DNA from 3 places in the Pseudomonas triclosanedens genome. Region 3 is predicted to be linked to each of the others. Evidence: predicted binding sites of a transcription regulator. Region 3 holds the regulator's gene; each other region holds the start of a gene.
The links. Region 3 encodes LexA, which represses DNA repair genes until DNA is damaged. Its sites were predicted from a motif close to CTGTNTNNNNANACAG; they were not measured.

Region 1: recN (DNA repair protein RecN) is a predicted target of LexA. The motif match lies at 2,628-2,643, and genes of this name have one in related genera.
Region 2: imuA (translesion DNA synthesis-associated protein ImuA) is a predicted target of LexA. The motif match lies at 2,583-2,598, and genes of this name have one in related genera.

Annotation. Positions count from the first base shown of each region.
Region 1 covers NZ_CP113432.1:5,246,624-5,250,888, reverse strand. Annotated here, with positions in the region: gene OU419_RS24320 (outer membrane protein assembly factor BamE) at 1-357, opposite strand, end outside; gene fur (ferric iron uptake transcriptional regulator) at 454-858, shown strand; gene recN (DNA repair protein RecN) at 928-2,604, opposite strand; gene grpE (nucleotide exchange factor GrpE) at 2,775-3,338, shown strand; gene dnaK (molecular chaperone DnaK) at 3,428-4,265, shown strand, end outside.
Region 2 covers NZ_CP113432.1:2,790,307-2,794,571, forward strand. Annotated here, with positions in the region: gene OU419_RS13030 (error-prone DNA polymerase) at 1-456, opposite strand, end outside; gene OU419_RS13035 (Y-family DNA polymerase) at 453-1,862, opposite strand; gene imuA (translesion DNA synthesis-associated protein ImuA) at 1,870-2,484, opposite strand; gene OU419_RS13045 (sodium:solute symporter family protein) at 2,832-4,265, opposite strand, start outside.
Region 3 covers NZ_CP113432.1:4,220,767-4,225,031, reverse strand. Annotated here, with positions in the region: gene OU419_RS19605 (DUF6586 family protein) at 1-383, shown strand, start outside; gene OU419_RS19600 (hypothetical protein) at 483-719, shown strand; gene sulA (SOS-induced cell division inhibitor SulA) at 761-1,234, opposite strand; gene lexA (transcriptional repressor LexA) at 1,248-1,862, opposite strand; gene OU419_RS19585 (TetR/AcrR family transcriptional regulator) at 2,116-2,829, shown strand; gene OU419_RS19580 (L,D-transpeptidase) at 2,874-3,398, shown strand; gene nagZ (beta-N-acetylhexosaminidase) at 3,408-4,265, shown strand, end outside.

The sequences.
Region 1 (4,265 bases), 1.0 Mb from region 3:
AATCGATTCGTCGCGGCTGACGCCGGGCATGAAGTCGCCGTTCAGGCCGATGAGTTGGTCGTTTGCGCCGAAGTACAGGCTCATGCGTTCCTGCTGGCGCTGACCGCCGCCGGGCTGGATGCTGTACAGGTAATCCCAGCGATTGGGGTGGAACGTGTCGACGATCAGCGGGTTGCCCATGATAAACCGCACTTGGCGTCGGGTCATTCCGGGCTTCAACTGGTCTATCATGTCCTGCGTTACGACGTTGCCCTGCTGGATGTCGATTTTGTAAACCCCCGGGAAAGAACAACCGGCGAGTGCGGCAAGTCCCAGCGCGAAAGCGAGACTGGTCAGCATGAGCTTAGCGTTTTGCATCGGGGGGTGACTTCCACTATCTTGGCTGAGCGACGAAATCCCGATCATACCTGCATTGAGGGAAGCTGCGAAGCATCCCGCGCCGAGAAAGCACACATGGTTGAAAATAGCGAACTGCGCAAAGCCGGACTGAAGGTCACGCTGCCGCGCGTCAAGATCCTCCAGATGCTCGATTCCGCCGAGCAGCGCCACATGAGCGCGGAGGATGTCTATAAAGCGCTGATGGAGGCTGGCGAGGACGTAGGCCTGGCAACCGTATATCGCGTGCTGACCCAGTTCGAGGCCGCGGGCCTGGTGGTTCGTCACAACTTCGACGGTGGCCACGCGGTGTTCGAGCTGGCCGACAGCGGCCACCACGATCACATGGTCTGCGTCGATACCGGCGAGGTCATTGAGTTCATGGACTCCGAGATCGAGAAGCGCCAGAAGGAAATCGTCAAGGAGCGTGGCTTCGAGCTGGTCGATCACAATCTGGTGCTGTACGTGCGCAAGAAAAAATAAGCGTACGCAGCAATGAAAACGGCGACCCTGGGGTCGCCGTTTTCGTTACCGGCTATGCCGTGGCAGGCATCAGTCCTGCACGGCCGAGTCGACCATCTTGCGCGCGTGGGCCAGGGACTCCTTGGTCAGGTCGACCCCGCCCAGCATTCGCGCGATCTCTTCGACGCGCTCGGCTTTCTTCAGGTTGGCCACCGCCGTGCGGGTCTCGCTGCTGCCGCGGTCCTTGTGTACAAAGAGATGCTGGTGCCCCTGTGCGGCGACCTGTGGCAGGTGCGTGACGGTAAGGACCTGGCCGCGCTCGCCCAGGCGGCGCAGCAATTGGCCGACCACCTCGGCGGTGGGGCCGCCGATGCCGACGTCCACTTCGTCGAATACCAGGGTGGGCGTGCGCGAGGTCTGTGCGGTGATTACCTGGATCGCCAGGCTTATGCGGGACAGCTCGCCGCCCGAGGCGACCTTCGCCAGACCTTTCAGCGGTTGGCCCGGGTTGGCGCTGACCAGGAACTCCAGCAGCTCCAGGCCGTTCATGTTCGGCTCTTCTTGCGGCACGCTGCGCAGTTCGATGGAGAAGCGCCCGCCCGGCATGCCCAGGCGCTGCATTTCGACTTCCACGGCCTTTGCAAGTTGCGGGGCGGCTGACTGGCGCATCTGGCTGAGTTCCGCGGCCTTTTCCTGGTAGTGGCGGGAGTAGGCGGCGAGTTCATCGCCCAGCCTCTCAATGGCTTCGTCGTCTGCATTGAGCGCTTCGAGCTCGTCCAGCAGGCGCTGTTGCAGGTCCTGCAGTTCGTGGGGCTGCACCCGGTGCTTGCGGGCCAGGCTGTAGATCGCGTCCATGCGTTCTTCGAGCTGCTGCAGGCGCATGGGGTCGGCGTCGAAGTGATCGACGAAGCGATTCAGCTCGCCAATGGCTTCTTCCACCTGGATCTGTGCGCTTGAAAGCAGGTTCACGGCTTCGTTCAGAGCGGCTGGCTGGCTCTGGAAGGCGGTAAGCCGGTTGAGGCTGGAGGTGAGGGCGGACAGGACGTTGCCGGCATCGCTCTCGCTGCACAACTCGACCACTTGGCGGCAGGCGGCGATCAGGTTGCCGGCATTGCTCTGGGTCTTGTGTTCGGCTTCGAGCTGCTCCAGTTCATTCTCGCCCAAACCGAGGTTTTCCAGTTCTTCCAGTTGGTAGCTGAGCAATTGGTGGCGGGCGCGCTGTTCGTCGCCGCTGCGCGACAGGCGATCCAGTTCCTGGCGGGTCTGCTTCCAGCGCTGCGCTGCCAGTTGCACCTGGCGTGCCAGGTCCTGGCTGCCTGCGTATTCGTCGAGCAGGCGGCGGTGCGTGTCGGCCTTCAGCAACGACTGGTGCTCGTGCTGGCTATGGATGTCGATGAGCAGCTCGCCCAGGTGCTTGAGGTCGCCCAATGGGCAGGGCGTGCCGTTGATGTAGGCGCGGGAGCGGCCTTCGGCGGTGATGACTCGCCGCAGGATGCAGGGGCCGTCCTGTTCCAGGTCGCGTTCGGCGAGCCAGTCGCGGGCTTCGGCAATGGCGCTGACATCGAAGCTCGCGAGAATGTCTGCCTTGTCGGCGCCGGGGCGCACCACGCCGCTGTCGGCGCGGTCGCCCAGGGCCAGGCCGAGGGCGTCGAGCATGATCGACTTGCCGGCGCCGGTTTCGCCGGTGATCACGGTCATGCCGGCGGCGAGCTCGAGATCGAGGTGCTCGACGATGGCGTAGTTGTGCACGGACAGGTGAACCAGCATGGGTGGCGGCTCCAGAGAGTTGTCTGGTTATTTATACAGTATTTTTTACCGCTGGCAATTCTCTCTCCTGCCCTTGAAGAAGCCGAATCGCGCCCCATATAGACGGCAGAGCCGCGGACCTTGGGGTTCGCTTTGTTTTCAAAGGCTTATTTTCTTTTTAGGAGAGAGGCATGTCTGACGAACAACAGACTCAGGATTCCCAGTTCAACGAGCAGCCGGATACCGGCGCTGCCGAGGACCTGAACGCCCGCGTGCTGGAGCTGGAAGAACAGGTTGCCGCGGCGAAGGATCAGAGCCTGCGTGCTGTCGCTGAATTGCAGAACGTCCGCCGCCGTGCCGAGCAGGATGTGGAGAAGGCACACAAGTTCGCTCTGGAGAAGTTCTCCGGCGACCTGCTGCCGATTGTCGATACCCTCGAGCGCGCGCTGGAGATGTCGAGCCCGGACGACGAGGCGATCAAGCCGATGCGTGAAGGGATCGAGCTGACCCTCAAGATGTTCCACGATACCCTCAAGCGCTACAACCTGGAGCCGGTCGACCCGCACGGCGAGCCGTTCAACCCCGAGCATCACCAGGCGATGGCGATGGAGGAGTGCGTGCACCTGGAGCCTGGCAGCGTAGTCAAGGTGTTCCAGAAGGGGTATCTGCTCAATGGCCGCCTGTTGCGTCCGGCGATGGTCGTGGTCAGCAAGGCACCCGAACAAACTCCGCCCTCGATCGACGAGAAGGCTTGAAATCCACCACCCGGTCCCCATCTGGGTAATCAACCGAGCAGAAGACCCGCAGCAGGGTTAGCGCGGAATCTAATTTCTGGAGAGTGAATATGGGCAAAATCATTGGTATTGACCTGGGGACCACCAACTCCTGTGTGTCCATCCTGGAGAATGGTAACGTCAAGGTCATCGAGAACGCCGAAGGCGCTCGTACCACCCCGTCGATCATCGGCTATGCCAATGACGGCGAAATCCTGGTTGGCCAGCCGGCGAAGCGCCAGGCCGTCACCAACCCGAAGAACACCCTGTACGCGGTCAAGCGCCTGATCGGCCGTCGCTTCGAAGAAGACGTCGTACAGAAAGACATCAAGATGGTGCCCTACAGCATCGTCAAGGCTGACAACGGCGACGCATGGGTCGAGGCCAAGGGCCAGAAAATGGCTCCGCCGCAGGTTTCCGCCGAAGTCCTGAAGAAGATGAAGAAGACCGCCGAGGATTATCTGGGCGAGCCGGTCACCGAAGCGGTCATTACCGTTCCGGCCTACTTCAACGACAGCCAGCGCCAGGCTACCAAGGATGCCGGTCGCATCGCCGGCCTCGACGTCAAGCGGATCATCAACGAGCCGACCGCTGCTGCGCTGGCCTATGGCCTGGACAAGGCCAAGGGTGACCACACCATCATCGTCTACGACCTGGGTGGCGGTACCTTCGACGTTTCCGTGATCGAGATTGCGGAAGTCGATGGCGAGCACCAGTTCGAAGTGCTGGCCACCAACGGTGACACCTTCCTGGGGGGCGAAGACTTCGACCTGCGCCTGATCGACTACCTCGTCGAGGAGTTCAAGAAAGAGTCCGGCATGGACCTCAAGGGCGACCCGCTGGCCATGCAGCGCCTGAAGGAAGCTGCCGAGAAGGCCAAGATCGAGCTGTCCTCGACCCAGCAGACCG
Region 2 (4,265 bases), 1.4 Mb from region 3:
CAGCCACAGGCGTCCGGGAAAGCGTTGGCGCAGCCAGAGGCCATCGTCGTCCTGCCCATCCTGGGGCAGCCAGATTGCCAGCAGGTGGTCGAGGGTGCCGTCGAAATCCGTGTGTACCAGGCGGTAGCTGCCTTTCTCGGCGCGGCGTCGGGCGTGGGTGAGCAGGCGGCAGAGGTTCTCGTAGCCGGCGAGGTTCTCGGCCAGCAACACCAGCTTCGGGCCTTGCTCGATGCGCAGTTCGCTGCCGACTATCAGCGGGACTTCATGTTGCTTCGAGGCCTGCCAGGCGCGGACGATGCCGGCCAGGCTGCATTCGTCGGTGATCGCCAGGGCGCGGTAGCCGAGCCTTTTCGCCCGCTCGAAAAGCTCGGCGGCGCTGGAAGCACCGCGCTGGAAGCTGAAGTTGGACAGGCAGTGCAGCTCGGCGTAGCCGCTGCCTTCAACCGGCGCGCTCATGCGAACCAGCCGTGCAGCAGCAGCGGCCCTTCGTCGCCGACCTGGCGGAAAATCCAGGCGCGTTGCCCGCTGCGGGTGCGCACCAGGTAGTAATCGCGGCGGATGTCCTCGCCGTCCCACCAGCCGGACTCGATACGTTCCGGCCCGGCCAGCAGGGTCGGGGCGAACTCGCGCAGCGGCTGGGGTTCGGCCAGCAGCCAGCCAGGCCGTGGGGCCTGGACGATGGGCTGGCGTGGGGCGGTGTGGTTTTGCCAGGCGCGCTCCGGGCGATGCTCGGCGAGCCCGCCCAGGCCGTGCACGGCGTCGTCGCCCAGCCGTGCGCGCAGGCGCTCGCGCAATTGCTCCCAGGGTAGCGATTGCTGCGGGCGGTCGTCGAACAGCTCGCGGTGCTGCGGCACGAAGGGGGGAAGGTCGTCGGCCAGCAGGCGCACGCTGTGTACCGGTGCGCGCAATTGCAGTTGCTCCAGCCGGCCACGGGTCAGCTCGAAGAGCATCGCCGCCTCGCGCTCGGCGCTGAGAAGGCCGACCGGCATCTGCGTGTCGCTGCCTTCGTGGTGTTCCAGGTACAGGCTGAAGCGCTGCACGCCACTGTCGCGCCCGGCGAGGAAGGCGGCGAGGTCGGCGGTGAGTCGGCGCAGGGGAAACAGCAGGGCCTGGGTGGACTCCACGTCGAAGTTCAACTCGATGCGCGACTCGAAGCGGTCCGGCGGCCGATAGAACTCCAGGGCCAGGGGACGTTGTCCGAGCAGGGTATCCACCTGGCGCAGCACCTGCGGCGGGAAACGCCGGGCCAGGCTCTCGCGCGGCAGGGCGAGCAGTTGCCTCAGGCTGCGCAGGCCCATGCGCGTAAGGGCGGTGGCGGCTTCGCGCGCCAGGCCGAGGCGCTCCAGCGGCATCTGCCCGAGGTACCGGCGCAGTTGTTCGTCGTCGTGGACCGCCAGGCCATCGTAGGCATTGGCCAGGATGCGCGCGGCAGCGGGATTGGGCGCAGCGGTGATGCGGTGGCGGAAGCCCAGGGCGCTCAGTTCCTTGCGCAGACGTGCCTCGAAATGCGGCCAGGGGCCGAACAGTTGCAGGCTGGACTGCACTTCCAGCAGCAGCGCGCGCGGATAGTGCTGGCTGACTTGCGAACTGAAGCCATAGGCCCAGGCCGCCAGCAGGTTCTGCCAGCGCTCCACGTCGCGCAGGTCATGCTCGGCGGTGGCGAAGTCGCGGCTCAGGGCCTGGGCGGCGGCGAGCGACTGGCCGGGCTTGAGCCCGAGAGCCCGTGCGGCCGGGTTCACCGCTTGCAGCACGCGGCGTTGTGCTGGCCCGGCGAGCAGCGCCAGGGCGGCGTCCGGTTCGGGGCGATTGCGCAGTGCGCCATCCATCGCCAATTGCGGCAGGAGAATGCAGGCCCAGAGCATGCCGGCCTCAGTGCCAGGGCAGCGGGATCGGGCGCGCCGGCGCCAGGCCGCCACGGCACTTGAGCACGCGCAGTTGCGCGGGCTTTGCGTCCAACGCCAGGCGCAGGGCGGCAGGCGAGGGGTTGAGGGCCTCGCGCTGCGGACGGTAGGCGAAGGCCAGGGTCTGCCCGGTCTCGGCCGCTACCTGCAGGCGGCGCAGAGCGCGGTCGTCGGCCTGCTGCGGCCAGCACAGCACTGCGCCGCAACTGCCCGAGCGCAGGCACTGTTCGGTGGCCCAGAGTGCATCCCGGCCGGTGGCCTGCACGATGGTCAATTGGTCGAGATCGACTCCGGCGGCCTGCCAGGCCGCCGGGTAGGGCACATGGGGCGGGGCCACCAGCACGATGCGCTCGCCGGCGGCGCCGAGCCGCGCCAGGGTCGGCCATACCAGTTGCAGTTCGCCGATGCCTTCGGCTGCGGGGAGTATTTCGCTGAGCGCCGCTTCCGGCCAGCCACCGCTGGGCAGGGCCTGGTCCAGCCATGCGTGGCCGGTAGGTTGCAGGCTTGGCGGCAAGCCCTGGGGCTGGCCCTTCCAGACCTGGCGCTGGTGAAGCAGGGTATCGAGCGCGACCACGCTGCCCATCACGGCCTCCCGGCCGGCGAGCGGCGACGGCCATGCGTCCGGCCGGAGGACCGGGGCAGATGGATGGCGGGAGGGTGCATGGGGTTACTCGGAATCAACTGTATGGATATACAGTTTATCCGGTGGATTTGTGTCGTCAATGACAGTTGGTCTGTCGGCGGTTCGTTCCGGCGTGGCCATGCCGGTTTCTACAGGCTGGTCTTGGCGTTGCCGGTTTCGCAGGAGGGGACTTTGCCCGCGAAACCGCCCAGGGGAGCGGCGCGCGATGGCGCAACGGGCTGCGAGGAATGCTCCGTCCACAAAAAAGCCCCGCGCTTGGCGGGGCTTCTTCTTTACCTGTCGTGCGATCAGTTGGCGGCGGCAGTCATGTCCGCCACGCTTTCGCCACGATGTGCGCTGAATTGCGGAGCCAGCGAACCGATGATCATGCCGATGGCGCTGAAGATCAGGCCGACCAGTTGCGGCGGCCAGAAGTCGCCTTCCTGGTGACCCAGTTCCAGCGATACCCAACCGATCAGGCCACAGGCGATGGCGGTCAGGGCGCCCTGGGTGGTGGCGCGCTTCCAGAACAGACCGAAGAACAGCGGTACCACGGCGGCTACCAGGGTCACTTTGTACGCGTTGCCGACCATCTCGTAGATGCTGGCGTTGGAGAACAGCGCGAACACGCAGGTGGCGACGGTCATTGCCAGTACGCTGCAACGCATGGCCAGTAGCGCCTGGCGGTCGGTCATGTTCGGCAGGAAGTGCTTGACGATGTTCTCGGTCAGGGTCACCGACGGGGCCAGCAGGGCGCCGGAAGCGGACGACATGATGGCGGAGAGCAGGGCGCCGAAGAACATGATCTGGGCGAACAGCGGGGTCCGCTCCATGATCAGGTGCGGCAGGATCTGCTGGGAGTCTTCGGCCAGCCAGTGCTTGACCATCACCGGGTCGATCATCTGCGCGGCGTAGATCAGGAAGATTGGCAGCATGCAGAACACGAGGTAGCAGCTGGCGCCGGTCATGGTGGCGCGGGAGGCGATCTTCTCGGTCTTGGCCGACATCACGCGGGCATAGACATCCTGCTGGGGAATCGAACCGAACATCATGGTGACCGCCGCTCCGAGGAAGGCGACGATGTCCTTGGCCGAGGTGCCATGCAGGAAGGTGAACTTGCCTTCGCTGGCAGCGTGGCTGATCACGTTGACCGGGCCGCCGGCCATGTCGCCGATCAGCCAGACGAGATAGAACAGGCCGCAGACGATGATGATCATCTGCAGGAAGTCGGTCAGTGCCACGGACCACATGCCACCGAACAGGGTGTGCAGCAGAACGATGACGGTCCCAATGATCATGCCCTGGGTAGTGGTCAGGGCGCCGTCGGAGAGCACGCTGAAGACTACGCCCAGCGCGGTGATCTGCGCGGCGACCCAGCCCATGTAGGAAATGATGATCACCAGGCTGGTGAAGATTTCCACGTGCTGGCCGAAGCGCTTGCGGAAGAAGTCACCGATGGTGAGCAGGTTCAGGCGATACAGCGGGCGGGCGAAGACCATGCCGACCAGCATCAGGCAGCCGAAGGAGCCGAACGGGTCTTCGATGATCCCGGCGAAGCCTTCTTCGAGGAACGTCGCCGGAATGCCCAGTACGGCTTCGGAGCCGAACCAGGTGGCGAAGACCATTGTGACGACGAGGGGGAAGGACATGCTCCGGCCAGCGGCGGCATAGTCCGAGGAGTTGTGCACGCGGGTGGTGGCGTAGAAACCGACAGCTACGGTGATCACCAGATACACCGCTAC
Region 3 (4,265 bases):
TCCATCTCTATGGCGCGGTGCTGGGCATAGCCCATGAAATTGCCGGTTACTACCGGTTGCCCCAGGCCGGTGCGCCGCGTGTCGACATGCTGCTCAATGCGGATGTACTGGCCGCGGCACCGAGCCCGGAGCTCGCGGAAATGGTCGAACTCGCACAGTCTCCCGAGGCTTGGCTGGCCCGTTTGTTGGCTGCATACGCCGCGCTGTTCCAGCCGCCGAGCGAGCCGAAGAAGGCCAAGGTAGACCCGACGCAGCCGCTGATCCAGACGGTCAATGTAGGCGATGAAGTGCCTGTCGAGCTCGGCAATGACGAGCTGGAAGCCTGGCGTAAATCCTTGAAAGAACTGGTGCTGCGTTTCCGTGCGTCTTTGACCGAGCTCTGATTCATAATTCCGACCAACAGGCTGCCTAGGGGAACGTTGGGCTAGGGTGTAGCGGATGTGGCTGTTACACTACGCGTTCTGCTGTGGAGAACGTTCGCTATGCCAACCTCATTTCTGGAAATCGTAGAGCTGCCTGACGGGCGTATTGTGCTGCGTCGCGCGGACGAGGAAGAGGCATTGGTGACTCTGGAATTCTCCGCCGACGCGAAAGGCTTCCTGCAGGGGCAGCACATCGAGATCGCCAAAGCGATGTTCAACGTGGGTGTGCAGATGGCAGGTCGTCTCGCCGAGGGCGGTGATGTCGGCATGGACGAAGACCCTCGCGTCCTGCATTAAGCGCATGCCCCTGCTTCGCCGCATTCGCGACGAAGCTTTCATTACCCCAGACGAATATTCAGACTTTGCGCCTGACCGGTAACGGCTGCGCGGGATAGCTGCGCGCGCGCCTGGGAGCTGAGATTCAACCAGCTCACGACAGTGTGGCTGTTGCCCAGCCGGAGTGCTTCACAGGCGAGTGCCTGGGCGGCGGCTTGATCCTTGGCCGGCAGGAGCAGGATGCGCTCCCGATTCAGGCCGGCTTTGCGCAGCCAGTCTGGCGTAAGGCTGGAGGGCGGAGCGATCAAGGTCAGCCAGCGGGAATCGCTTTCCTCGCTAAGTTCACGCAGCATCGGTGCCAGAAGTGTCAGACATTGGCCGTGCAGGCCGCGAAGGACAATCTCGCTGAAGGCGCTGTCGGGGGTAGCAGGCTCTTCATCCATCAGCTCCGGGAGCAGGGAAGCAGTACCGCTTGCCCAGAGTGCCTCCTGGAACAGCGGAAGTTGCGGCAGGTTCAATGGCTGCGGGTACTGCATGGGTGCCTCCTGTTCAGCGGCGGATCACGCCGACACTCAAGCCTTCGATGACCAGTTCCTGTTCCTTGAGATCGACCTCGATGGGGGCGAACTCCGGGTTTTCGGCGATCAGCCAGACCTTGCTGCCCTCGCGCTTGAAGCGCTTCACGGTTACTTCCTCACCCAGGCGCGCAACCACGATCTGGCCGTTGCGGGCCTCGCGAGTGACGTGCACGGCCAGCAGGTCGCCGTCGAGGATGCCGACATCCTTCATGCTCTGGCCGCGCACGCGCAGCAGGTAGTTGGCCGGCGGATTGAAGAAGGTGGGATTGATGCGGCAGGTATCGTCGACGTTCTGTTCGGCAAGGATCGGTGCGCCGGCGGCGACACGGCCGATGATCGGCAGTTCGTCATCGTTTGCGGCAGCCTTGGGCTCGAAACCGGGGATGCGGATGCCGCGCGAGGCGCCAGGGGTCATTTCGATGGCGCCCTTGCGAGCAAGGGCCTTGAGATGTTCCTCGGCGGCATTGGGCGATTTGAAGCCGAGTTCCTGGGCGATTTCGGCGCGGGTGGGCGGGTAGCCGTTGTCTTCCAGGCAGCGTTTGATGAAGGAGAGGATCTCGGCTTGGCGCGGCGTCAGCTTCAGCATGTCCATACTCTGGCTTTTTATACAGTGACTGGAATTATATACAGTGATGGCCGCCTGGCAATGCTTTATTTCTGGTGGCTGTTGGCCGGGTATTCATCCATGTAACCTTTGCGTTCTGGGAAGCGTCTTGCTTTCAGGTGGGCTGTTCGTCGTATTGCCTACGTTTTTGTAAACAATTCTTCGCTTCCGGCTTGACAATGCGCGAGGCTGAAACGTATGTTTCAAACAAGTGTTTGTCAGGCGCGGAGTAGCCATGGCCCAGTCGGAAACCGTCGAACGCATCCTGGATGCTGCGGAACAGCTGTTCGCGGAGAAGGGCTTCGCCGAGACCTCGTTGCGTCTGATCACCAGCAAGGCTGGGGTGAACCTCGCGGCGGTGAATTATCACTTCGGCTCGAAGAAGGCGTTGATCCAGGCTGTCTTTTCGCGCTTCCTCGGCCCGTTCTGCGCCAGCCTCGAAAAGGAACTGGATCGTCGCCAGGCCAAGCCCGATTCGCCGCGTGCCTCGCTTGAGGAACTCCTCGAGTTGCTGGTCGTCCAGGCGATGGCGGTGAAGCCGCGCAGCGGCAATGACCTTTCTATCTTCATGCGCTTGCTCGGCCTTGCGTTCAGTCAGAGCCAGGGGCACTTGCGCAAGTATCTCGAAGAGGTCTACGGAAAGGTATTCCGCCGCTTCATGCTGTTGGTGAACGAGGCAGCGCCGCGTCTTCCGCCGCTTGAACTGTTCTGGCGCGTGCATTTCATGCTTGGCGCCGCGGCGTTCAGTATGTCCGGTATCAAGGCGCTGCGAGCGATGGCCGAAAACGATTTCGGCGTGAACACTTCCATCGAGCAGGTAATGCGTCTGATGGTGCCGTTCCTCGCCGCTGGCATGCGCGCGGACAGCGGTCTCAGCGATCCTTCGCTGGCTGGCGCGCAGCCCAAGCCTCGGGCCAAGACGTCTGCTTCGGCGCCTGCCAAGGTCTGACCCAGGCTGGGCTGCACTGGCTTGATCGGCTAAAGTAGCCGGTCATGGCTGACCTCGATCTCCTGCATGTTTCCCTTGCCGATCAGATGCTCTACGGCTTTGCCGCAGGGCGTCTGGTGCTGCGCCTGCAGATATCCTCGGCTGCAAAAGGGGCCGGGGAGCGCAATGGTTCTGGCTGCACGCCGCGTGGCGAGCATCAGGTACGCGCACGTATCGGGGATGGCCTGCCCCGGGGGGCGGTACTGAAGGGGCGGCGCTGGACCGGCGAAGTCTGGTCCGCGGAGCTGCACGAGGCATTTCCCAGGCGCGACTGGATCCTGTCTCGTATCCTCTGGCTCTGTGGGTCCGAGCCAGGGCGCAATCGAATGGGCGAGGTCGATACGTTCCGCCGCTACATCTATCTGCACGGTGCGCCGGACTGCGAGCCGGTGGGCGTGCCGGTCTCCCACGGTTGCATTCGCTTGCGCAATGATGACCTGCTGGAACTCTTTCCTCGCGTGCCTCTCCATTGCCGGGTTCGTATCGATGAAGCCGCCTGCCCTTATTGGCGGGCGGCGGGACTGAATTAAGGAAATGACATGCAAGGCTCTCTGATGCTCGATATCGGCGGTACCTGGCTGACCGCCGAGGACCGCCAGATCCTGCGCCACCCTGAAGTGGGCGGCCTGATCATCTTCGCTCGCAACATCGAATCGCCCCGTCAGGTGCGTGAGCTGTGCACGGCGGTCCGTGCCGTGCGTCCGGATCTTCTGCTTGCCGTCGATCAGGAAGGCGGGCGTGTTCAGCGACTGCGCCAGGGGTTCCTGCGGTTGCCGGCAATGCGTGCCTTGGGGGACAGTTCGAACGCCGAGCGTCTGGCCGAGCAGTGCGGCTGGCTGATGGCGACCGAAGTGCTGGCAGTGGGGTTGGATCTCAGCTTCGCTCCGGTGCTCGATCTTGATCACCAGCGCAGCGCTGTGGTCGGTAGCCGCGCCTTCGAGGGTGACGCCGAGCGCGCCACTGCGCTCGCTGGCGCATTCATTCGCGGCATGCACGATGCCGGCATGGCTGCGACTGGCAAGCACTTCCCTGGTCACGGCTGGGCCGAGGCGGACTCCCATGTAGCGATTCCCGAGGATGAGCGCAGTCTCGAGCAGATTCGCGCCAGCGATCTGCTCCCGTTCCAGCGCCTGTCTTCCGAACTGGATGCGTTGATGCCCGCCCATGTGATCTACCCGCAGGTCGACCCGAATCCCGCCGGCTTCTCGCGCCGCTGGCTGCAGGACATCCTGCGTGGCGAGCTGGGCTTCGACGGCGTGATCTTCAGTGATGATCTGTCGATGGCCGGCGCTCATGTGGTGGGAGATGCCGCAAACCGTATCGAGGCCGCGCTGAGTGCCGGTTGTGACATGGGGCTGGTATGCAATGATCGCGGTTCCGCCGAACTGGCCCTGGGC